2 regions of the Paenibacillus sp. AD87 genome follow, and region 1 is predicted to be linked to the other one. Evidence: a T-box and tRNA genes for the amino acid it is inferred to sense, from the RefSeq annotation. Region 1 holds a T-box; the other holds one or more tRNA genes.
What was found. The T-box of region 1 lies ahead of gpAD87_RS01410 (valine--tRNA ligase). A T-box ahead of a tRNA ligase gene usually reads a tRNA of that ligase, here a tRNA-Val.
Positions count from the first base shown of each region.

Region 2: it has a tRNA-Val gene. The T-box ahead of gpAD87_RS01410 (valine--tRNA ligase) is inferred to sense a tRNA for this amino acid. The anticodon was not compared.

Region 1 is NZ_LXQN01000007.1:288,370-303,606, reverse strand. Features, by position in the region: gene minD (septum site-determining protein MinD) at 1-228, opposite strand, end outside; gene minC (septum site-determining protein MinC) at 232-894, opposite strand; gene gpAD87_RS01455 (rod shape-determining protein MreD) at 968-1,501, opposite strand; gene mreC (rod shape-determining protein MreC) at 1,501-2,373, opposite strand; gene gpAD87_RS01445 (rod shape-determining protein) at 2,562-3,596, opposite strand; gene radC (RadC family protein) at 3,791-4,480, opposite strand; gene gpAD87_RS01435 (Maf family protein) at 4,516-5,127, opposite strand; gene gpAD87_RS01430 (DUF4321 domain-containing protein) at 5,221-5,463, opposite strand; gene gpAD87_RS01425 (SPOR domain-containing protein) at 5,609-6,808, opposite strand; gene murC (UDP-N-acetylmuramate--L-alanine ligase) at 6,929-8,248, opposite strand; gene gpAD87_RS01415 (bifunctional folylpolyglutamate synthase/dihydrofolate synthase) at 8,305-9,681, opposite strand; gene gpAD87_RS01410 (valine--tRNA ligase) at 9,759-12,425, opposite strand; T-box leader at 12,484-12,763, opposite strand; gene gpAD87_RS01405 (LysM peptidoglycan-binding domain-containing protein) at 12,922-14,394, opposite strand; gene gpAD87_RS01400 (RluA family pseudouridine synthase) at 14,531-15,237, opposite strand, start outside.
Region 2 is NZ_LXQN01000007.1:1,011,842-1,027,078, forward strand. Features, by position in the region: gene gpAD87_RS04580 (ABC transporter ATP-binding protein) at 1-241, shown strand, start outside; gene gpAD87_RS04585 (AraC family transcriptional regulator) at 398-2,191, opposite strand; gene gpAD87_RS04590 (ABC transporter substrate-binding protein) at 2,408-3,403, opposite strand; gene gpAD87_RS04595 (hypothetical protein) at 3,570-3,893, shown strand; gene gpAD87_RS04600 (DUF3221 domain-containing protein) at 3,998-4,576, shown strand; gene gpAD87_RS04605 (DUF5071 domain-containing protein) at 4,618-5,004, shown strand; gene gpAD87_RS04610 (ribbon-helix-helix protein, CopG family) at 5,291-5,470, shown strand; gene gpAD87_RS04615 (DUF6809 family protein) at 5,614-5,889, shown strand; gene gpAD87_RS04620 (VanZ family protein) at 5,937-6,956, shown strand; gene gpAD87_RS04625 (manganese catalase family protein) at 7,067-7,969, opposite strand; gene gpAD87_RS31735 (hypothetical protein) at 8,340-8,495, shown strand; gene gpAD87_RS04630 (DUF3889 domain-containing protein) at 8,550-8,870, shown strand; gene gpAD87_RS04635 (hypothetical protein) at 9,040-9,252, shown strand; gene gpAD87_RS04640 (hypothetical protein) at 9,246-9,527, shown strand; gene gpAD87_RS04645 (DUF3892 domain-containing protein) at 9,588-9,824, opposite strand; gene gpAD87_RS04650 (GNAT family N-acetyltransferase) at 9,935-10,378, opposite strand; gene gpAD87_RS04655 (hypothetical protein) at 10,615-10,869, opposite strand; tRNA gene gpAD87_RS04660 (tRNA-Val) at 11,014-11,086, shown strand; gene gpAD87_RS04665 (hypothetical protein) at 11,738-12,118, shown strand; gene gpAD87_RS04670 (winged helix-turn-helix transcriptional regulator) at 12,260-12,595, opposite strand; gene gpAD87_RS04675 (NADH-dependent flavin oxidoreductase) at 12,723-13,919, shown strand; gene gpAD87_RS04680 (organic hydroperoxide resistance protein) at 14,141-14,560, shown strand; gene gpAD87_RS04685 (DUF1541 domain-containing protein) at 14,798-15,237, shown strand, end outside.

The DNA.
Region 1 (15,237 bases):
TTTGACCAAAGCCTGATTCAGTCGGCAGCGGCCGTCTGCAACGTCACACAGATCATAAATGATCCGGTTTTCGAGTCCCATCACAACATCCAGATTGCGCAGGCCGATATCGGTATCTACCAGACAAACCTTTTTGCCGAGCAGCGCCAGCGCTGTCCCGATGTTTGCCGAGGTGGTTGTTTTACCCACGCCGCCTTTACCCGAAGTGATCACGATCGCCTCTCCCATGAGCTACACTCCTTTAAACACATTAAAATCTCGGCGCAACCGAACGATATTGCTCATCTTGTCGATCTGCATCTGATTGTCCTGTAAATAAGCAAATTCCATTCCGGTCTCTCGGCTCTCCCACTCATCCGGAGGACGGCTGATGATGTCAGCGATCCGCAGCTGCGTTGGTGCAAACACCGAAGCAGCAATGATCGAGTCTTCGTCCCCACCAATTCCAGCGTGAGCCATGCCTCTGAGTGAACCCAAAACATATATATCTCCGGTACACGTTACTGTGCCCCCCGGATTGATATCACCAAGAAACAGTAGATTCCCTTCATGATGAAGCACCTGACCCGAACGTACCATACCACACATGGTTACAATCGGCGGCGGCCCTTTAACCTCTGGTTTAAGGGCCGGTGAGTCAATGGAACGAATGAGCAAATTCCCTTTTTGTTTCAATATATCAAGAACTGCTTCTTTCTGGTCCTCCGTCACTTCGCGGCTGCCCAGTTTGATATCCACATGAACAATCGGTCCGGTTAAAATATTTTGATGGCTGTGTTCCAGCTTATAGCGGAGCTCGTAGAGCAATTCCTCGAATTCACATTGATCGTCCAACAGGAAAACCAGGCCGTCTCGGATGCCTTTAATCGTTACGTGATTCGATTTTACCGTCATAAGCCTGTCCCTCCCATCTCATTACATTTCGTGCCCGGGTCCCCAAGTTCCTGCTTCTCACTCCATAAATGTATCAAGAAGCTTCTTGTACTTTGCTCTTTCTCTTACCAATCCGCTCCAGTTGTTTCCGAAGAGGAACATAAATGATCAGCGCGAACACAAAATGAATGAACAAATTGGGAATCATGTATTCAAGCAATGCCCAGTCAAATGTCACATGATTGAGTTGGAAGAGCTTGTACAGAAAGAATAACATGGTGTCATTCAGCAAACTTCCCAACAGGACGACGGAAACCATAACCGGCAGTGGTGCACGCGGCGCTTGAAAAATAAGTCCCATCATATATGCCGATAATCCCATAGAGAATCCGTATGGTCCAATCATTTCGCCGTAGAATACGACGTCGTGCAAGAGTCCAAATAATATGCCCAGCACCAACGCCGTGTGCCGATGATGATATACAGCGATAAACAAAATCACGATGTAGACCAGGTTGGCAGAAATACGCATTTGCCAGGCCGAAGGAATGAGCAGCGGAAGAATCGTTCCTTCAACAATGAACAAAACGAACAGTAACAGGAATAAGACTTGCTTGCGCGTTACCATTATTCTTTTACCTCAGATGGGATAATCACAATCAGTTCCTTCCAGTCTAGAAAGCTTGCATATGGCTTAATTGTAGCTGTTTGTGTTAAACCATATTCGCTTTTCTCAACCTTCTCCACTTCTCCGATACGCATGTACTTCGGAAAATTGTTGATAATCCCGGAGGAGATGATTTCATCACCTTTTTTGATATCTGAATCTTCCGAGATCTTGGTCATTTTGAGCATACCGGTCTTTGGATCATAACTCTCGATCATACCAAACACTTTTTCTTTGCCAACCGCTGTAGCTGCAATGGCATTGGATGTTGGATCATTCGCGTCCATGGACGTTAACAGATTAACTGTTGACGTGTATGAACTGACATGACTGACAACCCCAACCAGACCCTCTTGCGAAGTAACAGCCATTCCAGCCTTGATTCCTGCATTTTCACCAATATCGATATTAATCGTTCTGCTGTTTGGGTCAGAGTTGGCACTGATGACTTGAGCAATTCGTGAACCGTAGTTATATCGATTCTTTTGTTCCTCGGTAAAATTGAGAGCTTTCTGGAGCTGTTCATTCACCTGCTCCATATCATTGTATTTCAGCCGATCTCGGGTATAGTGACCCATTGCAATGCGAAGCTCTTCATTTTCTTGATATACCGTACGCATGTTCGCCAAATCTTTGAAAAAGCCCGCTACAGAAGAAGCGGGCTTGTAAAATACGTATTGTACAAATCCGACTGAATCCTTCAGGAATTTCTCCGGCCAGGATAGAGCGGTTCGCGGACCGAGCGTAAAGCCCATTAACGCGATAAATGTAACAAGGCCCACCAGCAAAACAAAAAGTCTTTTGTTACCCAGCAGTTTAAACAGTTCGACCACCCTCTAACATCCATTATTCTCTTCCGAGCCATGCCCGGCGGGGAGACTGTCAGACTTATAGTCCCATCGAGAATATCAGTCGATTCTCCCCGGGTATGCGGGTAATAGCTCTCCCGGGGTTAACCGGGTCCTCTTCGTTGATATCATGCCCTTTGGTCGATAAACGAGCCAAGCATAGCATATATCAATTAACGTTTGGAACGAACTGCCGAACTGCTTCTGCTCTTGAACAAATGAATATTCTCAAGCGCTTTACCTGTTCCGATTGCAACGCAATCAAGCGGGTTCTCTGCTACGATAACAGGCATTCCTGTCTCACCAGCAAGCAGCTTGTCCAGATTGCGAAGCAATGCGCCGCCACCTGTGAGAACAATACCACGGTCCATAATATCTGCTGCCAACTCAGGAGGACATTTCTCCAATGTTACTTTTACAGCTTCAACAATGGCATTCACCGTATCCGCCAGAGCTTCGCTGATTTCATCCGAAGTAATCGTAATCGTCTTCGGCAGGCCTGTAACGAGGTCGCGTCCACGAATTTCCATTGTTTCCACTTGCTCAAGCGGCATAGCTGATCCGATATCCATTTTCAACTGCTCCGATGTACGTTCACCGATCATCAGATTATACTGGCGTTTAATGTATTGAATCACGGATTCATCCATCTCGTCACCCGCTACACGAACCGAACGACTTGTTACAATACCGCCAAGAGAGATGACAGCCACTTCCGTTGTACCGCCACCAATATCGACAACCATACTACCCGTTGGTTCCCATACAGGCAGATCTGCACCAATGGCAGCTGCAAAAGGCTCTTCAATCGTATAGGCTTCACGTGCTCCAGCCTGTTTGGTTGCATCTTCAACCGCGCGTTGTTCTACTGCAGTAATCCCGGATGGTACACATACCATCACGTTCGGATGACGTTGGAACATGGAGCGTTGTTTCTGCGCCTCACGGATGAAATATTTGATCATCGTTGCCGTTGTATCGAAATCGGCAATAACGCCATCTTTCATTGGACGAATGGCACGAATGTTACCTGGTGTACGTCCAATCATTTTTTTGGCGGCTTCACCTACTGCCTCGATGGTTTTTGTATCTGTCCGTATAGCGACAACCGAAGGTTCCCGCACCACAATTCCTTTTCCACGTACATAAACCAGCGTATTCGCTGTCCCCAAATCAATACCCAAATCTTTCGTAAAACCACCAAACATGACGTAATCTCCTTTTCTGCCTCATATAGCCGCCCCAGTGAATCAAGAGCATTTCATTTTCATTACCACCATAATGGTGGAGCTAATATTCGCATTTGTTTTGTGTTGCATTGTTTTGCATTTGTAAAGTGAACCTATCTTCTACGGACAACGCCGTCAACATTCATAGGAAAACATCAACGCCAACCATTATATTATACTAAGCCCTTCTCCTTCAAACTTACGTACGTTCCATCTCCGATAATAATGTGATCCAGCACGTCTATGCCTACAATTTCGCCGGCTTCGATCAGTCTTTTGGTTATTTGGATGTCCTCTGGACTAGGCGTAGGATCACCACTGGGATGGTTGTGTGCGCACACAATAGAGGCGCTGCTGCATTTGATGGCAGCCCGGAACACTTCACGCGGATGAACAATCGAAGCGTTAAGGCTACCCATGGAGAGTGTTTCCTGGGCAATAATGTGGTTTTTGCTATTCAGGAAAAGACACACAAAGTGTTCTTTCTGCAAGTAACGCAATTGTTCGGTAAGGATATCGGCCGCATCACGTGGGGTACGAATTGAAGTTGACTGTGTAAGTCTGCTCTTCGCAATTCGATGACCAAGCTCAATGCTAGCTTTCAGCTGTACAGCCTTGGCCATGCCGATACCCTTCATCGCAGTCAGTTCTTCCAGGCTCAAATCCATCAACGAGCGAATTCCACCCGCTTCAGTCAGAATCCGCTGTGCCATATGCACTGCGGATTCCTGTCTTGTACCTGTTCGAAGTAAGATCGCCAGCAATTCAGCATGGCTTAAGGCGCCCGCCCCATATTCCATCATGCGTTCTCTCGGGCGTTCTTCCTGGGGGATGTCGCGCATCATATATTGAGGCGACTCCATATGTTCCCTCTTTTCAGATCGTCAATTGCGGAATTTCATGTACGTGGCAATACATGTACGCCGAATCCATCCAGCATGTCGCTTAGCAAGGACAACGGTAGGCCCACCACATTGAAATAACATCCTTCAACACGTTCTATCAATGAAGCACCAATGCCCTGAATGGCATATGATCCCGCCTTGTCCGAAGGCTCTCCAGTCTGAACATACGCACGAATCGTAGCTTCAGACAGTTCCTTCATCGTAACATTAGTCTGTCGATATTGAACCATGGATTGTCCATTACTTGCATCGATACAAGCTACTCCCGTGAAAACACGGTGTACACGCCCCTGTAGACGAGATAACATTCGTTCAGCGTCCGCTTCGTCTACGGGTTTACCAAGAATATCACCATCCAGAACGACAACAGTGTCACTACCAACAATAACAGCATCCTGTTCGCGACCTTCCAGCCCGCGATAAACGGCAAGCGCCTTACGCATCGCAAGCTCCTGTACCGTCTGTTCAGGAGTCCATTCCGGCGGTGTATCTTCATCGGCGTGACTTGGTATTACTTCAAAAGCTAGATGGAGTGATGCGATCAGTTCTTTACGCCGCGGCGAAGTGGAAGCCAGAATAATACGACGCTGTTGTGTTTTATCCAAAATAACCGGCCCCTTAAGCTACGGCGACATCCTGTCGGATCACGCTAGTAGATATCATTTTTTTTAGTTTCTTCGTCAAAATTCGTCATTCTCCTATAACCTGCGATACAGCCATACAGCAGCAATAATACCGATCAGACTCAGGAGGCTCATTTGAAATTGAAGTGAAATATCATAACTGATAATATCCAGATCAGCCTGCGGCGACCAACGAATGGTCGTGGCTTTCGTTAGAAAGGCAACGGCCTTTACAGGCTGCAGTGCCTTGGCGATCCACGCACCGGCTAGCCAGCCGAGCAGCAGAAACAGCAATAACATGCCGAAGTTTTTTTTCATCGGTGATCTTCCCTCGCCATTTTTTGACACCCACATTATTATACGGGGTTTTGTACGTCAATACAAACACAAATCCGGCAAGGGGAACTATTTCCAGTTCCTTGCCGGATAGGTATTTCAAGGCTGTGTTATGGGAAAGCGGTGATTACTGTTTTATCGCTTCAAGCCATTTTTTTTGTTGTAATACATATTCCATCAGATCGGACTGTACAGACCACATATGCACATTAGCCGGATTTTTGTTGTATTCGGCAATTGCTGTTACCGCACTGGCCATCGATTTTTCCATCGCCGATACATAGGGTTGCACGTCTGCACTCAGGCCTGGTGCAATACTATTCAAACCGGTCAGCCAGAGCTGATGCTGGTTCTGTAATGAGGTCATCGTTTCGGTTGAGACGGCTTCTGGAACAGACTGACCAAGTTGCTGGATCGAGAGGGTAGACAGTTGTTCAACCAAAGCAGATCCACTTGCGAAGAATTGCTGCACATCCTCTGCTTTTCCGCCAAATACTGCCGGGTTCACTTCTGGGTTGACGATTTCCTTGACGTACAGCTCCACTCCTTCGTCCTTAAGCCTTGAGCTGAGCAGCTTGGCCTCCTCACGGTCAGCCGAAATGCCAGCATACACCCGATTACCATCCTCCGGGTCGGAGCCTGCGGCAATGCCTGCCTGGGACAGTTCCACCTTCGCCTGTTCAGCGCGTTCAGGAGAACTGAATACACCATATTGCAGGGCATAATAGCTGCCGCCTGTAGTTGTTGCCTGGAGCTGCTGTTCCGAACCTGCCACTCCCTGCTGACCTGTTACGGCAGATACCGCCTGATTGGCGGGGATCTTGCTGCCAGGATCTACGGCCCCTTCACGGTTAAAAAAAGAAAGAATAACCATGCCGAAGAGGGCCCCGGTCACAAGCGCACCCGTTACTGAACCAATCATTTTCCAGCCCCTTGGGGGACGATTTCGCTTATAAGAGTAGTTTTCACTATCTGCAAGCCAATCATGACCTCCATAATTCTCGTCCGATCTGTTATCGTCCTCATCTCCCGGATACGCAGTAAGATGATTATAATTGTATCCAGGCTCACCAAGTTTCGAATCCTTGTCCGTTCTTTGGTAAGGTTCAGGTACAGTGGAGCCTGTCAGTATCGTCTCTCCCCAGTCACCGGGAATATCCTCTGGTGTCCATGAAGGCGTTGAATTCAACCGCGTTGGTGTTGGCGTTGGACTGTGCGGAATTTCTTCACTCAAAGCTGCAAATGTGCTGGATGTGGGTATCCCCTTGTTTTCAGGCTTGTCCGACTCGTTATCCCCAAAGCGAAACGTCATTCTAGCATTGCTCACCCCGTACCCTCTCCTTTGTCCCATTTATAACAGCTATATGCGGAGAGAATTAGAAACATTCCATTTCATGCAAAAAAACCGCCTGCTTCGAAATGAAGTCAGACGGTTTTACGATTGTAATTATTTCAACCCTTTGGCAAGTGTATCGCCAACTTTCCAGATATCACCTGCACCCATCGTGAGCACAAGATCGCCTGGCTGAAGACGGTTCTGCAGATCTGCAACAACTTCTTCCTTTGTCGGAAGATAACGCGCAGAAGCATTACTGTTTTGAACAATGAGTTCAACCAGCCTAGCCGAGTGAACACCTTCAATCTGTTTTTCGCCCGCAGGGGAATAGATATCGGTAATGAGAACCTCATCTGCTTCTGCAAAGGCACGACTGAACGCATCAAGCAGGAAGAACGTACGTGTGTAACGCTGTGGCTGGAATACCGCAATGATACGTTTCCCTGTTGCTTTGGCCGCACTGATTGTAGCCTCAATCTCGGTCGGGTGATGAGCATAATCATCAATAATCAGCATATCACGCGCCTCACCCAGCACCTGGAATCTGCGTTTCGCTCCATGGAACTGGATAATGGCGGCTGTAATTTTCTCAAATGGAATACCTGCTTCCAGACAGGTAATAACCGTAGCCATCGCATTATAAACGTTATGTTTACCTGGAACTGACAACTCCACCTTACCCAACACATTGCCCTGATGGCTCATCGTAAAGGAAATTCGGCGGTCGCCAAGCACGATATCTGTTGCTGTATAATCAGCAGCATAATCAATGCCGTATGTGGTCACCCGTGATTTCAGCTCCGGTAAAATGGCTTGAACATTCTCGTCGTCAGCACATACAATGGCCGTGCCTTCTGGACGAATCTGACTCAGGAACTGCACATAAGCCTTTTTGAGTTCTTCAAAATCACTGTTGTAGTTCTCAAGGTGATCCGCTTCAATATTAGTCACAATACCGAGCCAAGGATGATACTGCAAAAATGAACCGTCGCTCTCGTCCGCCTCTGCAACAACCCAGTCGCCTTGGCCTGCCTTGGCGTTGGTCCCCACGTTCATGATTTCCCCGCCAATGATGTATGTCGGGTCTGTATCACATTTATCCATAACGAGTGCAATCATGGATGACGTAGTTGTTTTGCCATGAGCCCCGGCTACAGCCACACCTTTGCGCTCGTTCAGCAAACGTGCGAGCATCTGGGCGCGATGCAGAATCGGGATGTTCAGCTTTTCAGCTGCCACCCGTTCCACATTATCAGCTGGAGCTGCCGTGGAGTAGACAACCAGGTCTGCCCCGTTTACATGCTCTGCCGTATGTCCGATATATATTTTCGCTCCCTTGGCTGCCAGCTTCTCGGTCAACTCCTGTGAAGCGACATCCGATCCGGTAACGGTGTATCCCATCTCAAGCATAACTCTCGCGATGGCACTCATGCCATATCCGCCAATCCCTATAAAATGAACGTGTTCCGATGTATTTAACAAAACTTTCACCAACCTTTTTCAGAATCGGTTTGATGCAAAAGGGCTGCCCGCACATCTGCAATCAGGTACAATGTGCCGGACACCACCCCCAGATCTTCCGCTTCCGTCCGTGACTTCAATAGATCAAGTGCCTTTGCCCATTCGGGCTCGACGATGATTTCCAGCTCCGGTTTCGCAATGGCGGGACGTACCCGTTCGACGATCTGCAGCAATTCGGCTGCATCCATTTTGCGTCGGAAATCTGGCTCGGTCAGGATCAGCGTATCCACTAGTGGCAGTATATGCTGCAAATACGCTTCGTGATGCTTATTCGCCAGCATGCCCATCATCAAAATTAACTTGTTGTGAGGATATACGTCGATAATGCTCTTGGCCAGCGATTCGGCCCCCTCTGGATTATGCGCTCCATCCAGTACAATGCGGGGCTGATCAACCACTTTCTCGAACCGTCCTGCCCAGAAGGCATGTTCCAGTCCAAGTGCAATATCTTCATCATCCAGCATAAATGCCATGTATTGGCGAAGCAACTCCAGTACCATAAGTGCACCCGCTGCATTGTCGCATTGATGTACGCCCTGCATACGAATACGAGCGTCCAGATCACGGAACGGTCCTGTAAAATGAAAAGATTGTCCGTTCTCATCACTGTCCAGTCTATGATAGGAGAAACGATCTCCCGCCAGATACACGGTTGAACGCAGCCGCTCTGCCGTCTCCTGGATCACCTTCACAGCCTCTGGCTGCGTGGCACAGGTAACAACGGGTACCCCCGCCTTAATAATACCTGCCTTCTCTCCAGCAATCGCCTCAATCGTATCTCCCAGTACATCCGTATGGTCCATACCGATATTGGTAATGACCGATACCACGGGTGTAACAATATTCGTTACGTCCATCCTTCCCCCGAGCCCTGTCTCCCATACCACAATGTCAGGGTAGCACTCTTCCGCATAATACAGAAGGGCGATTGCTGTAGATACCTCAAACATCGTAGGTGATCCAAGGGGAGTTGAAGCCATCTCTTGAACCAATGGATACAGGCGGTTTGAGAGTTTGAGCAATGTTTCTTCCGGGATATCCTCACCGTTGTACTGAAAACGGTTTGTGAATTTGGTGATATAAGGGGACGTAAACGTTCCAACATCATATCCCGCCTGAAGAAGTACTGACGTCAAAAAAGCGCAAGTCGAACCTTTGCCGTTCGTTCCCGCGACATGAATAAATTTGAGACGCTGGTGAGGATTACCCAGCAATGACATCAATCCCTCGATTCGTTCCAATCCAGGTCGGATGCCAAAAGGAATAAGGCCATTGATCCAGCTCACGGCCTCGTCATAGGTAAGTAAAGGAGATGCTATTTCTGTCCCGTTAAGTTCCGTCATATGATTCACCTTTGGTTTGAGTTTGGTTGAAAAAAGCGGCCGGATGGCGCAGAAGCTCTCCATCCGACCCGAATATATTAACCTTTCAGTTCCTTGATTCGTGCAATCACCTTATCCCGTTTATCGGAATAATCCGCTTGCTTGGCGCGCTCTTCCTCAATAACCTTGGCAGGAGCCTTGGCAACAAAGCCTTCGTTCGCCAGCTTTTTCTCCACACGGAGTACTTCGCCCTCAAGGTTCTGCAACTCTTTCTCCAGACGAGCCACTTCCTGATCAATATCAATAAGACCCGCCAGCGGCAAATACAGCTCAGCCCCAGTAATGACTGCAGTCATTGCTTTATCCGGTGAGCTCAGATCCAAGCCGCTGTCGAACTCGGACGTATTACAGAAACGTTTGATGTAATGGCTGTTGCGTTCAATGATGCTGGATGTCTCTGCGTTGTTCGCTTTCACCATCAATTCAATTTTCTTGCTCATTGGTACGTTTACTTCTGCACGGATGTTTCGTACTGCACGAATGGTATCCATAAGCAGGTTCATCTCGGCAACCGCCTCAGGGTTCTCCAGTGCAGGGTCATACACAGGCCAGGAAGCTAATGTAATCGTTTCGCCTTCATGCGGCAGATGCTGCCAGATCTCTTCCGAAATGTACGGCATGAACGGATGAATCAGGCGCATAGTCTGATCCAGCACATAAGCAAGCACCGATTGTGTTTTCTTCTTGGCAACCGGATCTTCTCCATAGAAGGACAACTTCGCAAATTCAATATACCAGTCACACAGGTCATCCCAAATAAAGTTATACAGCAAACGGCCTGTTTCTCCAAATTCATATGCTTCGATTAGACGCGTAATATCACGAGAAGTTTCGTTCAGGCGGTGCAAAATCCAGTAATCCGCTGTTCCAAGGTCTCCACTAATATCACGATCTTCATAGGTGAACCCTTCCAGATTCATCAGAGCGAAGCGCGATGCATTCCAGATTTTATTGGCAAAGTTACGAGCCTGTTCAACCCGCTCCCAGCGGAAACGGAGATCCTGACCCGGAGTACTACTTGTAGAGATCATGTAACGCATTGCATCCGCACCATATTTCTCAATCACATCTAACGGATCAACACCGTTGCCTAGCGATTTGGACATCTTGCGTCCGTCAGCATCACGAACAAGACCGTGCATCAACACATCCTTGAACGGAACCTCTTCCGTGAACTCCAGAGCGGTAAAGATCATGCGCGCCACCCAGAAATAAATAATGTCATACCCTGTTACGAGTACACTTGTCGGGTAATAACGTTTCAGATCTTCCGTGTCTTCCGGCCAGCCTAATGTAGAGAACGGCCATAATGCGGAACTGAACCATGTATCCAGAACGTCTTCATCCTGTCTCAGCTTGCGTCCAGCGTATTCTGGCAATGTTGTCGGATCTTCAGCAGATACAATAATTTCTCCAGTCTCCTCGTCATACCAGGCAGGAATACGATGACCCCACCACAATTGACGAGAGATACACCAGTCACGAACATTTTCGATCCAGTTCAGATACGTTTTCTCAAAACGATCCGGAACAAAATGAACCCCTTCACCGCTTTGTTGCTTCTCAATCGCTTTCTCCGCGAGTGGCTTCATCTCAACAAACCACTGTGTCGACAAATACGGCTCAACAACAGCTCCTGTCCGTTCGCTGTGTCCAACCTGATGCGTATGATCCTCAATGTTGATCAATACACCCTGTTCTTGCAGGTCTGCAACAATCTGCTTACGGCAGTCGCTGCGATCCAGTCCCTGATATTTGCCTGCTTCGGCATTCATCGTACCCGTCTCATCCATCACCGTAATCTGTGGCAGATCATGACGAAGGCCCACTTCGAAGTCATTCGGATCATGAGCAGGCGTTATTTTCACGGCGCCGCTTCCGAAATCTTTATCTACGTACTCATCTGCAATAACCGGAATTTCGCGTCCGATAATAGGCAGAACAAGCACCTTGCCAATCATGTCTGCGTAACGTTCATCCTTCGGATGAACAGCAACTGCCGTGTCTCCCAGCATCGTTTCCGGGCGAGTTGTCGCTACTGTGACATAACCACTTCCGTCTTTGAGCGGATAACGCAGATGGTACAAGTGACCCTGAACTTCTTTATATTCAACCTCGATGTCGGACAGTGCAGTTCGGTTCACCGGGTCCCAGTTAATAATTCGTTTGCCTCGATAAATGAGGCCTTTTTCATACAGTTGAACAAACACTTTACGTACAGCCTGGGATAGACCTTCGTCCAGTGTAAAACGTTCACGTGAGTAATCGAGCGACAAGCCCATTTTGCCCCATTGCTGGCGAATGGTTGTTGCGTATTGCTCTTTCCAGTCCCATACCTTCTCCAAGAACTTTTCGCGTCCCAGATCATAACGAGTCTGGCCTTCTTCACGCAATTTCTGTTCTACTTTGGTTTGGGTAGCAATACCTGCATGGTCAGAACCCGGCAGCCACAATGCATCATAGCCCTGCATCCGCTTGGTACGAATCAGAATGTCCTGCAGTGTGAAATCGAGCGCATGCCCGATATGGAGCATTCCGGTTACGTTCGGGGGTGGAATTACAATCGTATAAGGTTCAGCATCTTTACGCTGGCCTGCCTTGAAATATCCATTTTCCATCCAAGTGGAATACCATTTTTGTTCCGCAGCTTTCGGATCATATGTGGTTGGCATTTCTGTTGCAGCTGAATTTTTTTGTTCAGACATGTGTCATTCCTCCGTTACTTATTCATCATCGCCAAAAAACAAAAAAACCTTTCATCCATCAAAGGACGAAAGGTTAGCTTTCGCGGTACCACCTTTGTTTCACGCAGATAGAAAGGTAGACTACCCCTTCTGAACTTACGTGACACTTCAAGCAGATAACGGCTGCGACCGGCCCATCCTACCTTAGGAATGAATGATACTAAAGTTACTCATCCCTTGTATTCAAACAGGCAACTCCCGGGCGACTTCGATCAGTTGGTTCCTACGGAATTTCCCAGCGCTACAATCCCGCTCTCTGAAAGGTCATACTGTCTACTACTCCCGATCCACGTTGTTCTTCAAAAAACCTAAACACATCATACCCTGCCCGTGCCCGATAGTCAACCTGACAACAGCGGAAAAAGCGCGCTGCAATGCAGGTTGAGGGCTGACAAAGCAAAAACCCGCCATCCTCAAGGGATCACGGGTCGAAATGGTCATTAAACCAGCCTACAGGTTAAGGGATATATAGAATCTGTCCTTCTTCCACAACCTGTTCGGACAAACGATTATACAACTGGAGCTCTCGGGTACTTAACTGATATCGGTCTGCAATGGTATCGAGCGTCTCTTCACGCTGTACAATGCATAACTTCACCTTACGGAACGGGGTCTGATCGACAATGGTGCCGAGAAACAGGTTCTTCCACTCTACATCATCAGGCGGGTATGCTTCTTGCTGCTGGACTCCAGCAAGTGCCTCTTGCTCCCGTTCAGCCTCCGCCTCCCGTGTCACCCTGCCAGAGGATAACAAGGAGGAGATGCCTACGCCCTCTTCCTGCTTGGGTGCAGATTCTCTCTTGCTGCCAAAAGCAACCTTAAGCTCCGGCTTGTCTTCCGTCTCAGCCACAGGTTCAGGGATAAAAGATTCTTTTTCAGCGGGCTCATTCGTCTCCACCGCTTCAAGAGGAGGTGTGTTTTCCTCCGAAATTTCCGGTTCAGATGCTGCGAAGACATCCTGCCAGTTCTCTGACTGCGAACCTGCCGGAACATCTGCAACTGTCTGATCCTCCTGCTTTGGTTCAGATCGGGCAGATTCAAAATGCCATACGTCCGGCGCTGCCTGTTCATCCGAAGGCTGCAGATCCAGTTTGGAATCGGTCTGCTCCGAATTCCTTAGGTTCGTATGTAAGGTCTCGACGGAAGGCTCGGACCAGACAGACGACTCTTCAGCCAGAGGAAGCAAAGGCTCAGATTCAGGGTAAGAAGCCAACCTGTCGGCTGTCTCCGCTAAAAAAGACGAAACGGGAGAAGGCGTATCGGACAACACATCCGCTTGCGCTTCATCCTCCTTGTCCCTCAAGGACGAGGACTCTTCGTTTTCAGCTATTTTGCTTTGCTCCGCGTTCCCATCCCCTTGCTGCCAGGATTGAAACGGTTCGGAAGCAGCTTGAAATAGATGTTCCTGCTGTAACTCCTCTTCGCTCCGTTGAAGCAGATACTCCTGAGCAAACACATTGGGATAGCTGCCTGTCTGCTCTGTTTCAGCAGAACGGTCGCCCTGCTGAGGGTCGGGCGAATGTACAACGGTAAACTCATCTGCTGACCAGACCTGCGGTTCCTCCACCGGAAAGCCCTCGATACCGCGAAGCGACAATACGCCAGTAATGTTCAGACTTCGGTTGGATAACAAATCGACATCAAAATTTTCGATCTCAATGGAAATATCCTCAAGCGATCTTACCCGGTTCAGGGGTACCGTGATCTCCACCGGAATAAAATGTTTGAGTTCTTCCGAGATCTCGTTCTCTCCCCGATACGCACCTGTTAGCAAAAGATGGCCCCGCAATGTTGCATGATCATCCTGACCTATCACCTGAATGCGGGGATATAACTCAATTTCCTCCAGTTCCTCAATTGCAGGAACTCCCTCTGACAAATGAACGCGCTCATAAATATCGAACCGTAAACCATAAGGTTGATTCAACAAAGGTGGCGTCCTCCTTTCGGCATATGTTCACCATGATCCTTCTCATGGGACTGATCCATGGTCCAAATCCTTCGTTACCCCATCTATATGCCTTGAATGAGATGAGCATGCCACCTTTTGTGCAAACCTTCCCAGTTTATTGGTCCTTGCCTTCCCGTTGTACCAGTTGTTCGAAATCCTGCGGCCAAGGGTCTGCCACTTCAATTCGTGCACCTGTCAGTGGATGAGCAAAACTCAGTGTCTCACCATGAAGCGCTTGTCGACCAATAGAATCCCTTCTGCCTTCATATAACTCATCTCCGATGAGGGGATGCCCCGCATAACTTAAATGCACGCGAATCTGGTGTGTGCGCCCTGTATCCAGTGTCAGCCGGACAAGGGTCGCCCTATCCCATACCTCCACGATCTCCACGTGAGTTACAGCGTCCTGCCCACCTTCAGAGACACGCCTGCGTTGCTTGTGATGCCTGTCCTTCCCAATCGGAGCATCAATCCTATTCAGCTCCGTGGATATCTGACCGCCTGCAATGGCGACGTAATGGCGTCCAATGTCTTTACGGCGCATCGCTTCATCTAGTTTGGCGAGGGCAAAAGCATTTTTGGCATATAAAACAGGTCCAGTTGTGTCCTCGTCCAGACGGTGAACATGGCGTACATTCGCCTGAATCCCATTCATTTCGTAATAAGACGCAACCGCATGATCCAGCGTAATCGCTTGATCCGCCCGGCTCCCATCGGGATGAAGCTTCATTCCGGCCGGTTTATGCACGACCAGACAGAAGTCATCCTCATACAGAACATCGATATTCGCCCAACGCGGTTCAACATCGATCGGCTGAGACG
Region 2 (15,237 bases), 720 kb from region 1:
TTTGGACGAAGCTACATCTGCATTGGATACTGAGACAGAAGCAGCGATCCAGCAATCCCTTGCGGAATTGTCCGAAGGACGGACTACCCTGGTTATTGCCCACAGATTGGCTACGATCAAAAATGCGGATCGCATTATTGTTGTTGCCGAGCAAGGGATTACTGAGCAGGGCAGACACGAAGAATTGCTTGAAGCAGGTGGAGTATACAGTCGTCTGCATTATGCACAGTTCGGTGCCTGAACGTAACAGAGAGTTTGTGAACGTATTATAAGAGAGCTGTATAAGGAGTAAAAAAATAACGCCTTCGTCTACTCATGATCCTGAGTAAGCGAAGGCGTCTTTTCTACTTTTTAATATCACGTTGTGCCAGATGGCAAGAGAAGTGAATCACGCAAACTAAGTCAGCGGATGGTTTAAAATACGTGGCATGACTTTGAGCAAACGATCTCTTGTGATCGGGTCATCGAAGTTCCATTTGGCATTAGTGGTATACGTGTGTGCACGAACAGAGGCGGGTAGCTCGTCCCAGCTGGTCTGATTGAGAAGTTGTCGCAGATGGGCGTCATGACGACGGTTGCTGGAGGTTAATACGAACAGGCGGTCACCTGCATAGTCGGCCACTTCATGCTTCTGAATTTTGAGAAAACGAACATCGTTCTTCATCAGGGAAGCCACGGTATCGGGAGGGCTGAACCCAAGGGGATGATAGAGTGTCAGTGGGAACCCCTGAACCCCCATCACATACCACTCTCCATCCAGCTCAAGCAGCACGCTTGCTGTTTCTCCCGTGCCTGTACTTCCGCCCAGGCGTCTCCACATATGTTCGTGTTTTTCTTCATAGTGGGCAATCCACTGTTCCGCTTTCTGTTCTTCACCCACATGTTTGGCAATACTGCGCAGTTGCTCGGCGGTATTGCTTGCCGGATTGATGGTCAGTGTGGGCGCCACCTGCTCAAGCAATTCTCTCATCGCGTCCGAACGGTGCTCATAGACAATAAGGTCAGGTGCCAGACCTGCGATAGCAGAAGTATTGTTGATTACACCCACATCTTCAATGTGCTGCAGTTGGTTCCGGTATACGACTTGATGCCTGATAATGGTGAGTTCTGCGCCAACGGGCCGAATGCCCAGTGTCAGCATGTGTCCGACCATACTGCCCATCGTGACAATTTTGGGAGAGTGTGTTGTCCGTTTAGACTGCACAGGGTTAACAGCAACGGGTAGAATCGATGGAAAGGATGGAACAGGTTCATTAGGTGCATTCTCTGAGTCGGATGGTGCCTGTACGGAAGAAGCAGACCATATGTTTTCCCAGCGAGAGTCAGGTGAAGTTCGGGATACGTTCCATGTGGATGAGAAATTCCTGTCGCTTCGATGCTGACGAACATATTGTTTGGGTGAAAATCCCGTCATCTGGCTGAATCGCCGATTGAAATAGTACTCATCGCTGAAACCTACGCTGCGAGCGATCTCACGTAAAGGATCATCTGTGCGCATCAGCAGGGTCTTGGCTTGTTCGATTCGTAACCGGGTAATATAGTCCAGCGGCTTATACCCCGTTATGCTCTGGACTCGTGAACTATATTGTGAGCGTCCCATACTGGCCTGAGTTGCAAGCTGTTCAACTGTAAGTGATTCTGTGTAATGCTTCCCAATGTATTGAATGGTGGCGCGCACCGATTCATCCGGATGAGTACTTTTGCGAACGGTTCGAGCATTTTCCAGCAGAAGTACGATCATTTCCTGTAAAATAATCTGTTGTCTGAACTGTTGCATCTCATCTGATGCGTTTTCCCCAAATCCAACATGTTGTTCAAGCAAATGAACATATTGAGAGAACGGACGAATAGGTATAGGCTGTCCGTAAGGAAAAAGACGGTCCAGGGCAGATGCTGGTTCTTTACTACCTCTGGCAAACACGTCAAAAGAGATATAGATTCCGTCTAACTGTCCATCACCGGTTAATTGAATCTGACTCTGGGGATGCAGGAGCATGGTGTTTCCTTTTTTGACGGGTACAGGGATGTCCTGTACATATAAAGTTCCTTTTCCCGAAGTAAACGAGAGCAGGGAATGCTTTTTAAGAACGGAGGAGATGCTCGGTGTCAGCAGTTTGCTGAGCAAATGGGATTGCGAGTTGGCATAGGATAAGGACAGAAGATCCGGAGTATTCTGGGTAAGTTGTCTCAACACGGAATCCTCTTTTCATAGCATATTTATTGAGAATAGTTATCAATTATAGTTGATTGTATATAAAGGAGCGCTTTTTTTCAATGGCAAATAACCGGAGGCTCCTGTGTGTCAGGAACTGCACCGGTCATGAGTGGAGGGCAGTAGCCCTACAGATAATGCTTCTCTAGCAAAATGGTTTATCCTGAAGATCCTAACGCTTCGTGAATTGATGTGTTATTTTCCTAGTATGGAAGGCAGTTCGTCCATCAGTCGTTCTTTGGTAATCGGATCATCAAAGTTCCACTTGGTATTAAAATAGTAGACTTTATTGTTTTTAACAGCCGGGATGGACTTCCAGATGTCGGTCGTCATGATGGAGTCACTGTTATTTCGCTCTTCCTCTGATAGATCCGTGAGGACAAACAAGTATTCACCTGCACATTCCGGCAGCAGCTCGCTGGAGATGTTGGCAAAACGTTCATTTTTATCAATCAAGGATTCTTTAACTTTGGGAGCAGGGGTGAATTGCAATGTATCATACACAGTTTCGGCAAGTGCGCTGTTGCCCATCACGTACATATCTTTGCCAAGCTGGAGAAAGACGGATGCGGTTACACCTGTGGGCAAATCAAGCTGATTTCGTACTTGCTCGGATTGCTCTGCATAGGTTTTGATCCATTCCTCGGCTGCTTGCTCTTTCCCTAGAATGTCACCGAAGACTTTCACACGTTCATTGGTTGATAGACGGTCATAGGTTACTGTCGGAGCAATCTTCGACAACAAAGTATATTGGTTCTCTTCATAATAACTGCCGCCAGCATCCAGCAGGATCAGATCAGGACTTAGTGAAGTGATTTTCTCCAGATCGCCTTGCAAGTCGCCTACATCTTCAATCCCATCCAGCAATTCGGGATAAGCGATCTGATCACCAATGATGCCTAGGGCTGCACCTACTGGTTTAACATCCAGGGCAAGCAAATCTCCCAGATCACTGCCTGTGAAAATAATACGTTTCGCGTTGACCGGAATCTCTACCGTGTGGCCTAGGGAGTCGGTGTAACTCTTGGTTTCACTTTGTTCGGACTGCGCTTGAGTTGAGGTGGTGGATTCACCTGATTCTGCTTCAGCGGTCGTAGTGGATGGTTCTGCTTTGCTGCCACAGGCAGATAGCAGTGCACCAATCAGGGTAATCATGAGTATAAGGGTACCGAGCTTGCGTGTTGCTTTCATCGTTATGGTTCCTCCCGCATAGGTTACTTATTAGATAATGATAATCATTATCAATTTAGTTCGAATGTGATCAGTTTATCGAAAGCGGGTTGGCAGTACAATGGACAAACAGGTGGAAAACCTTTGTACAAAAATAAAACGATTCTAAATGGAGGAGGCGAACGTTATGAACATTATGCTGGAAATTCTCATGACTTGGCTGATATTGATTTTGATTCTGGTCATCTTGGTGCAGGGTATTAGAAAGAATTCGAAGGAAGGAGCCAAGTCCGTCTTCAGACGTTGGGGAGGATTATTGATCGGATTATTTGTTGTGGGGACTGTACCTTTGGGCTTTGCGATGTATACAGAGTGGGGTGTAGAGCGGCTGGATGCCAACATTGGATTGGGACTGGCTTTGTTTTTTACCTGGGCATACTGTGCCCTCTTGTTATGCGTGGCATTAGTGATCTGGGGGAGGTACTGGTACAAGCAATACGGGAAGAAGTGATTTTGTTGCCCGCATGATTATGATAAACGTATGTTTGCATGCAACAATCAGCATATATTGAATGTTGAAGGTAGAAATAGGTGTTAATAAAGGGGGATTTACATATGTCCCATCTTCGTCGAGTTCTGATATCGCTCTCAATCCTGATCGTATGCCTTACTGGATGTTCAGGACATATCGATTGTAATTCTGTGCAAACTCAAGCGAATCCCCCAAGTGATAATGGATTCACTGGTTATGTGGTTGACCGCGAAGGCAATTCCATTCTAGTGGTTGATCCTGCATATGAAGACTTCGGTGCGAACGAAGGAGAAAGTCGGTATTATCCGGCAAAATGGTTCTCCAATGCGCCTGATCCACAGATCGGCTCCTATGTTGAGATCTGGACGGATGGCAGCCCGGAAAATCAGCCCTATCCCGGTCAGGCCAGAGCGGAAACGATTGCTGTATCCTGTCCGGCCACTCCAGACGGTGCTCACCTAAGTGAGGCAGATGCGATTCGGGGTGGACTGTACTCATCAGACGGAGAGCAAGTACGTATTCCTGTAATTGAGAATGTTGATTTCGATAAGGATATAGGAATATGGACCATTCGTATGCGAGATGCAATATCAACGACGGATATTCAGGATCCAATAGAAGTAAAAGTAGAAGACATTGAGCCAGTAGGGGAGCAGGAGTAAGGATGTAGGATTTCAATGTTGGATGAAAAGAGGAGATAGGTCTGAATGTTAGAGAATGGCTTCCCCGCGACAAGTCTGATTTTGAAGCGGTGCGTAAGTTAAGTGAATTAGGTAATGAAGAGTTGCGAGATATCATTCCTGAGCTTACGGAGTGGTTGCAGGATGGGAATTGGCCCATTTTCAGATCCGTAGAAGATTTACTTTTAAGATTTGGAGAAGAACTTATTCCTCATATTCAAAATGTATTTAAAATAAGAGACTCTACATGGGAATATTTTATGCTGACGGGACTAATTAGTAGATTGCCTTCTAAATATTTGATTATGTTAAAGGGCGATTTAGAAAGAATATTAGAAAATCCTACGGAGGATGAGATGCTTGAGAAATTGGATGAGGTTATAATACCATTGCTGAATAAAATACAATAACAAGCAGTTCAGTGATTCAGGAAAGTTCATATTGAGGAGCAGCCCTTAACAACCTTGAACGGCTTAATGCCTTTCAGGGTTGTTTTTTTGTCAAAAACAGATCCATACTTTAAAGTACAAGTCATAGCTACATATAACATGAGTGATATTTTTTTTGAGTTGAACTGACGATCTACATGTATTTAATTTGGAAGCCACAAAATAAAGAACGTATGTTTTACAAATGAATTGACTTTTTGTCCTGACAATAATATATTAATGTCAGGACAAAAAAAGAGGTGAAGCGATGTCCTCCAAAAAGATGGGGCGTCCTAAATCTGACAAACCCAAAAGCAAGACGATCGAGATACGTGTCGATGATGAAATTATGAATAAGCTCGATGCTTCGGCTGAGAAGCTGAATACGAACCGATCAGACATCGTTCGCAAAGGGATTGAGAAGATTTACGACGAACTCCAAAAATAAAAAAAAGGAAGCAGCGTGAGTCCCGAGAAGAACACCGCTACTTCCTATCTGCAATCACTTAGAATGAGCTGACTGCATAAATATCCTACCATGTGCAGAACGCTCATTCAAGTCGATGCGAATCCATTTCTGGGAGGATGAACATGAATTCAATTCTGGAAGCACTTTATAACGGGCGACTTCGCCCGGATGAGACGATGATGCCGACACATCCTGAATACCAATTATTAGGGCGGCAAATTACGGCTATGACGGAACAATGGAAGAATCGATTGAGCGAGGGAGAATTCCGTGAGCTAGAACAGTTGTTTGACTTGTGTGGTCAATGTGATGGTATGCATAGCGAAGCTGCATTTGTTCAGGGATTTCGACTGGGGGCCAACATGCTGATCGAAGTGATGAGTCATGAGTCAACGTGAGTCCTGCAAATTGTAGTGTAGGAATGATTTGATGATGTAGAAGTTTATTGAAAAAAGAAGGTGTGATTTTGATTTTGTATCAAGGAAAGTCAAGAAAATTCATCATTGTATTGTTATCGTTGTATACTTGTTTAACATTGTATTTCTTATTCCTGGGCTTTGATAGAAGCTCGGCCAGACCTGATCAGGGCTGGCGATACAGCTTAACCCCTGAAGGAATTCCTTTACATTTTCCAATGGGGAGGGATTTTAAGATATGGTTTTTTGAAATGGGGAACTTTGTAGCATTCATCCCCTTCGGGATGGTCATTCCGCTGCTTTTTCGCTGTGGGTTTATTCGCTTTATCAGCATATTCATTCTCTGTATTACGATGTTAGAGACAGTGCAAATGATCTCCCGTTTAGGTGCGTTTGATATAGACGATATCCTGATTAATACTTTAGGGGCTGCCGTGGGATATGGAGCACAGCGGATAATAAAGCATCATCGGAACACATTAAAAGGATTTATTCAAATTTTCCTGACAGCAATTATTTTTTCAATAGGTACGATCACTGTTGTTGGCGGCTTAAATCATTATTTAGATAACGTTGACGGAAAAAGTGTCGCACTAAATGAACTTGTTTCGAGTGACGGGGCTGTAGTATGGGATGAAGAACTCTCCAGTTTTACAGTAGGCCAGACAAATGTTGAGCCTCAAATCAATCTGTACAGTAGAGAAAAACAAAATACGAATGAGTTTTCATATCTCTTAAATGGAAAATACAAAAATATGAAAGGTTATTTCGCTATACCGGACGATGTTGTCCGCACAGCAAGCAATGAGACTATTACAATAAACTTTATTGCCGATGGCACAGAAATCTATTCTTTGGTTGTATCGGCGAACAGCGGGGAGAACCATCCTGACTCTTTTCAAACTCCGTTAAAGGGAGTTAAAGAACTGACCATAAAAGTAATAACCGATGGTTCAAATCTGATGACCAATATAGTGATGTGGGACATTACACTGACAGAGCCAAACACAGGGCAAAAGTTCATCAACAGCATTAAATCCATGTTTTAACACATCAAAAAAAGCCCTCGATCCTGCCACTGAAGCAGCAAGATCTGAGGGCTTAATCCATTTTCATGCCATTTCAACAATAACTAATACATCCACTACATAACGCTACCTTAATCCGCGATGTTTCCCGCCATCTTCAGACGACGTGCAATTTCCTGGAAGTCTTCCTGCGAAATACCTGGTGCGAATTCTTCTTCCACCGCAGGAGCTTCAGGAATCGGATACCCTTCAGGTACGCCTTGAATGACTTCCAGCGGTTGTCCATCTTCGGGGTGTGTTCCTTTCCAGATCTGACTGATTGCAGTAAAGTCTTTATCACTATAGGTATACAGCTTGGTGTGTAGGCCCTTTTCTTCGTATTTCCAAGCCTCGTTAAAGGATTTGTTGCTCAGGGATGGAATCGGCACCAATTTGGTTACATTCACTCCGGTTGCAATTTCAAGCGCTTTAGCATAAGCGACCACATGCACACCGCCGCGTACCAGCAAATAGCCAACAACTGCCCGGGCTGCGGGGTGATCGGTCATTTCATAAACTTTCATTTTATGTGTACGTGCTCCGCATTCAAGAAAAAAGTTATGCAGCAGATCTTCGACCAGATTTCCACTGTTAAAAACATGGGCGCCTGTCCATGGATTGCCCATGGAGTCGAAAGGCATTGCTCCCTGTGCGCCAGCCAGGAAATGATAGGACAGACGCGCATCCTTCACGGAACCAAGTGGTGTATCGTCAGGCTCTTTGTAATCAGTGGAACCTCTGAGGCATTTGTTAATGCCATGAGACACAAGCTCTACATGACCCAATTCTTCGGCGGTGATACTCATCACCAGATCGTAGAAGGGTTTCAATTTTTCTTTGGAGCGAAAATTAAAGGATTGATAGAGGTAGTTGTTCAACGTTGACATCTCTCCGAATTTACCACCCAGCAATTCTTGTATCGCTGCCGCTGCATTCGGGTCCGGTCTCTCGACATTAGGGATTTCAATTGCGATTTCATCCATACGTTTGAACATTCGGTGTAACCTCCTCGAAATGATTGCTCAGAATAATGAAGTGATGTTGTCATGGCCTATTACACGTTTATCGAATACGCTAAACCCATAATTTTGCAATTGAGGCTTAAGGCGTATGTAGTTAAGTCTACATTTGTTATTTCCAATCCCGTGTTATTTATGTACAATCAGGACGAATGAAGTTAAGTATGGTTGTTATTATCTGATTTAAATGAAGGAGAAACTGAGAGTGCGCAAAAGTTGGATTATGGTAGGATGGGGTATCCTGCTGCTTGTCGTTTTTGGATGTAGCGATGTTACGGCAGCATATGCAGATTATCCGAGTGAGTTGGATCAATAAAGAAAAGATGAGCTTATAGAAAAGTACGGTTTGGAAAAGCCGGAAGATCCACCACCGCGTAATCTTTTATTGGAGGGTGACTGGGGGATAAGCTTCAAATCACCAATCGAACGGTATAAGATGGCGATCAGTACGATTCAATCGCTCCAGCAACCGATTACGTTTATCCTTCGTCTACTGGTGTAAAATAAACTTCTACAGGGCAGGCTAACGTAAACATTGTCCCGAGGAGTGAATGATATGAGAATGCTCATCGTAGCCCTGATGACGGTGATACTAAGTTTAAGTGGACTAGCAACAAGTTCAGCAACTGCAATTCCGGATTATGCGAAATGGGGAATCATTGCAGTGAAAGAAACGCAAACCAAGTACAACGTGGATATTTTGGATTACAAACACATCGGTCGCACCTCACTAACAGCAGACCAATCCCGTGAACAGTTCAAGTTATGGGTACGTAACAAAGACGGTAAACAATTTGCTGTATTTGTGAATGTTGATTTTAATCCGTCTACCCAGCAGCTGAAAAAAGTACAATTCACGGAATCGGATCGACGTTGAACTGAACATGCACTGCATAGCAAGGCAGGATAGGAACCAGACTTCCCTATGAGAGGGAGTGAGTCTGGTTTTTTTATTTCAAAAAAATCCTTTTTTTAGTTGTTGAATAAAGAACTTATGTTCGCATATAATAATAAAACAAACACATGTTCTTATTGGAGGGATGATTATGCTAGGGAAATATATTGGTCAGATGGTGGAGCTCGTCTACATGGATCGTGCAGGGCATATTACACAGCGGCAGATTCGAATCAACAGTGTACGGGAAGGTAAGATTAGAGCATCCGCAGGGAAAGAGGGGGCACCCCGAACATTTCTTGAACAAGGTATTCTGGCATGGCGTCCCGTACTCCATAAGGAAGGGAAGGAAGAAATATGCTGAATGATTTTGAACGCAAAATTTTGCGTATTATTGTTAATTATGCGGGGCAGCGTCGCCGAGTACCACGAATGGATGAGCTGGAGAATAAGACGGGCAGAACCAAGGCGTTCATTCATGAGTCACTGCTGGAGCTTGAGCGCAGGCAGCATATTGTGTGGGAGAACAAGTCTACGCTGGAAGGCATACTAATTCTGCAAGCATGGGAGCAGGAATCACAGCCCATTCGCAAAAGCCAGCCTGCTGGCGATGCCGTGAAATATTTTACCGAATATTAAAACGTAAAAAACGCCAACCCGGAATGCCGGATTGGCGCCATGTTAATCAGCATACATCTATTAGAAGATAGGAAGTTGATCAAGGTTATTGGTTGGGTCGCCGTCTGCGTCACCGCGAATGTACATTTCGCCGTCTTTGCCTTTAAAGACGTTCACACCTGCAATTGATCCTGCTTTTACTTCTGCCAGTGCTTGTTGGTAATCCAGCACACGTCCGGATGAAGTTTGAAACGCCGTCAGATCGCCGTCACCATTTTTTTGTACTGCTGTGAAGCTTTCGCGTGTCGTTTGATCCATGATGTCACACTCTCCTTATCTGACCAAATAGGAATCTGGTTACCTCTTTAGCCTGTCCGGATCAAAAAAAAGTATGCACAACATAGCTTCATATCGCACGCAGAGGTTATTTACAGGCTCTTTTGCATACGAACGTGCAGAATATCTGCATCATAAAAAGGCTCTTCCGAGATCACTTCATATCCGAGCTTCTCATAGAACTTCTGCGCCTGGCATTGTGCGTCCAAAACAGAGTAGGCCAATCCCAATTCGCGTGCTCGTTCTTCCATGGCTAACAGAAGCACACGTCCGTAACCGAACGAACGATGAGATTTGAGTACAGCGATACGCTGCATTTTGGCGGTATCCTTGGTGTAATAGATCAGACGCCCTGTGGCTACAGCCTGTCCATCTTTACTCAACAATACGTGATGCACATCAGGACTGATGATATCATATTGATCGATCTCAATGTCAGCAGGCACCTGCTGCTCGATTACAAAAACATGATTGCGAATATCCAATGCTTCCTGGAGTTGTTCTTCAGTCGTTACATAACTAATCTCAGCTGCCAATTCCATACCTTCTTTCTGCTCTACGCTATCAGACTGAATTATACAAAAAAATGCTTTTCCTGTATAGTTAAGACTGGAACATACTGGGAGAGGAGGGGCGCACCATGGGTATGGCAGGAGTGATGGCAATCACCCTTCTGATGGCGGCAGGAATGATTGCTTTGTTGTATTATGTGACTAAGAAGGCGTACTCCAAAAAGTGGGACGAAGACGAGTGAAATGCAATTTGATGTTCCTCAGGGTAAGACTTCAACATTGCCTTGTGGGGAGTAAACGTCATGCACAACAGACTTGGAATACACATCCAGCCAAACGGGCAGATCATCATTCACCTCATGGGGCTCTTTTAACTGTTGGAATTGTACTGTATGTTCATCCCGTTCCAAACTACAACCGACAGAAACGTATATTAATGCAACAAGCGCAATCAAACAGGCTACGTTTTTGGCTATGATAAATAAACGCAGCTTACGTTCTTTCATGTTCCTCATATGGAAGTCACCTCGTCATCAAAATGGTAATCATTCCTTTATTGTGCACCAATTCAAATAAAATATTACCAATATAACGATTGACAATGAACACGGTTACTTGGTATGATACTGTTACTTGATTGGAAAACAATTAGATATCATGATCTGTTAGCTCAGCTGGGAGAGCACTATCTTGACAGGGTAGGGGTCAGTGGTTCGAGCCCACTACAGATCATACGCGAGAAGCCTTGCAGAGAAAGGCTTCTTTTCCTTATAGAAGAAACTACACTATAATTTTGTGTTCATTAAAGAGAAATGGTCAATTTTTGGTCAAGATCATGTTATTTTGCTAAGTATCTCATTAATTAAATTGCTTTCTACAAGTTCTGTTATTGATTATCGTTAAAAAAATGCCAACGTCACATTAACTGTGAGTTGGTATTTTTTACGTTAACCGAAAAGAACAGTGTTTAACTTTTCAGCTGTTTCTTTTGCATGCGTATGTCGTATTCCGTGAAATTTAATTATTGGAATGTTCCAACAGCAGCCAAAAGTATTTAATCACTTGGCAGAAATAATTATAAATCGACTATTTGCCGTCAAAAGCCTCCATAATGAGAAAATAACTGCTTATGATGCAGCGATCCAGCACCGGCAGAATTAAAATGAACAATTGCAGAACTACCGGCGTTTTGATTATAAATAAAAAGTTTTCTCAATGTGTAACATTCCCTGATTGTAAGTGTTCATTTATATATAGGGAAATTAAAATTACAAACAAAGTTTTGAGTACTTTCACAAGTAAAGATCAGGGTGCATTTTCAAGCAGATCAAAAATAACTTGAATAAAACAACACTAATCATTCAACTTTAGGAGGATATTCTTATGAGAACGAAATCACTAAAATTAATTACAGTTGGAGTGACTTTTGCTTTAGGGATTGGAATAGGTGTCTATGGCTGGGGAGCTGCATCTGCTGATACTAGTCCTTCTGAAGATCAAATGGAAATAAAAATCAATGATAAAGGTGAAACATATGGTTCATTTATTTATCATGGTGAAACAGTATTAGATCTAGTTAAGGCTATAGGTGTAGACGGAACTGAAGGTTACATCAAGACTTCAGATATGAATCAAGATTTGCCACAAACTCCCGAAGAAGCAATTCAGAGTATGAATGAACCAAAAGTCGATAAGTATATAAACTTGTACGATAGCAACGAGAATATTATCGGAAAATTTCTACTTGAGAGTTCAGAAGATTAAAACTTAACTACACTACTCCCCAAAAGATGCTCTCCATAATGATTGAGAGCACTTTAAAATTCCAAAAAATTAATTCAGTTCACGTACTGCTCCACTTGTAGTATTCTACTGGAAATATACATAAAGCTTGCAGCAGTTTGACTAATTCTTCTGCAAATCAGCAAGATTCTGTCTACCCCAATCGCAGAGAATCTCCAGCACAGGCATCAGTGTTAATCCTTCACGAGACAAAGAGTATTCTACTTTTGGCGGTAATTGTGGGTACTCTGTACGGATGATTAATTGGTCGGCTTCTAGTTCCTTCAGTTGAGAGCTTAGCATTTTATGCGTAATTCCATCCAAAGCTCTTTTCAGTTCTCCATATCGCAATGTTTCTTTTTTCCATAACCAAAACAAGATATGCATTTTCCATTTTCCACCGATCAATGACATGGCATGTGAAAATGGTTTAACGTTTACTTCCTCAGCAGTTTCCATATTACACTCTCCTTTTAGATAGTATCTACCTTTTAAGTGCATACTATACTCTTTTTTCACCCTACTATACAATAACTCATGAAACAGAGACAAGGGTGAACACGCCTAATAAAAGGAGAGAATATATATGGAAAATAGTAATCGTAATTTCTTGCAGCCTTATACATTTGCGAATGGTTTTACGCTAAAAAATAGAGTGGTCATGGCGCCGATGACAACGATGTCCAGTTTCTTCGACGGTTCAATCACCAATGATGAAGTCGATTATTATGCCGAACGGGCTGGAGGCCCTGGAATGATCATTACAGGTGTTGCGTACGTAACCGATGGGGGAAAAGGCTTCGAAGGTGAGCTCTCCATCGCAAGTGATTCTACAATCAAAGGACTGTCCAAAATTGCAAGAGCCATTCATAAAGACGGAACGAAAGCCATTGTGCAAATCTTTCATGCAGGGCGCAAAACGAACTCCAAAACGCTAAGAGGTGTACAACCCACCAGTGCGAGTGCAATCGCTGCCGCTCATCCAATCGGCTCGGAGACGCCGCGTGAATTGACTCCTGAGGAAATCGAAAACATTATTAAGGACTTCGGCAGAGCAACCTTACGAGCCATTCAATCTGGTTTTGACGGGGTAGAGCTTCACGGGGCCAACACATATCTATTGCAGCAATTTTTCTCCGTCAATTCCAATCAACGGTCCGATCAGTGGGGTGGCAGTTTTGAAAATCGTATGCGATTTCCGCTGGCAGTCATTCAGGAGGTTGCATCGGTGATCGATGCCCATGCGGATAAACCCTTTATCCTCGGTTACCGGATTTCACCGGAAGAAATTCATATGCCGGGCATTCAGCTCGAAGACTCCTTAGCGTTTGCCCAGGCGCTGACAGACACTCGGGTTGATTACATTCATCTGTCGATGGGAAGTTACAAACGAACATCTTTAAACCACCCACATGATAAAGAGCCAATCTTGACTAAATTCGTCCGGGTTTTGGATCACAAAAAACCTCTGATTGGCATCGGATCGATTGAGTGGCCGGAAGACGCGGAAGAGGTCATCAACGCCGGGGCAACTTTGGCTGCACTCGGACGGGGATTGATTCGTGAGCCAAAATGGGTACAGAAGGTGAAAGCAGGTGACCTTGGCAGCATTCGTTACCAAATATCCCCGTCGGATATGGATGAGTTGCGCATTCCATTGGCGATGCAGACTTATCTGGAAGGTTCGTTTCGGGAGGTCATGCACTTTACTACCGACAGTCAGGAAGGGACTGACTACCAGAATTCACTTGCACCGATGGAGGGCTTTGAGAAGAAAATGTAAAAGCTATACTATATTAGGTAGATTCAACTTTTGGATCAGTGATAGATATTTATCAATTACGGAGCAACCATTTCCTGCTTTTACAAGAGGGAATGGTTGTTTTTAATTTTATAATAATGATTTACAAACACAATTAAATTGTGTACAATCTAATTGTTAACAAAACAAAAGAGACATCATCTTTACAAAATAAAATCTAAATTACAGAGGAGCCAATACTCGTGAAAACATTATATGAAACTACAGTTATCAATACAGGTGGACGTCAAGGGATTGTGCAATCGCCAGATAACGTATTTATGCTTGATGTCGCTGCCCCGCCTGAACTGGGAGGCAAAGTGACGACAGCTACGAATCCAGAGCAATTGTTTGCAGCAGGCTACAGTGCTTGCTTTAATTCAGCGCTGGAGTTTCAGTTGAAGAAACACAAAGTTGAAATTGAGAGAAGCACTGTATCGGCTACGGTTATGCTTGTGACGGACCCTACGGATAATGGTGTGAAACTGGAAGTGGAACTTGAAGTTAAAATTGAGGGTCTGGATGAGGAGACAGCACAGAAATTTGTCAAACTTGCGCATGACTACTGCCCATATTCCAAAGGAATCAAAGGGAACGTCAATGTTACCGTGGGACTAGCCTAATCATTGAGAAAAGTCAATTGAACGGTTTAGCTTTGGACTTCATGTTGAAGTCTGAAGCATGTATCTAAAATATTTTCTAAAAACTGAAGGCCTCCGAGAAATCGGAGGTTTTTTTGATATGCTCTTTAATTCTGCAGCGATAACCAATAATAGATAAAGAAATCAATTACGATTGAAATATACCCGTATGGGGTATATTATAAGTGTAGAAATCGAAAGTTTAAAGGAGTGCAACTCATGAAAAAGTATGCAATGATATTGCTGACTACGGTGATCACGGGCAGTCTGATGTTAAGTGGATGTGGCAAGAATGCTGAGCAGGATAATAGCAGTAGTGACAGTCACACAGCGAGCACAGGAGAGATGCACCACTCTGAGTCGGGAGAATTACCAGAAGGAATTCAGGAAAAGAAAAATCCTACATATCCAGTGGGCAGCCATGTCGTGTTGAGTACGGACCATATGGCTGGAATGAAGGGTGCAGAAGCAACAATTGTGGGAGCCTATGAGACAACAGCGTATACAGTCTCGTATACACCAACCACAGGGGGAGACACTGTGAAATATCATAAATGGGTCATCCAAGAGGAAATTCAGGACCATACGGATCAACCGTATGCAGCAGGAGCAGAGGTTGTGCTGAACGCTGACCACATGCCAGGAATGAAAGGGGCTAA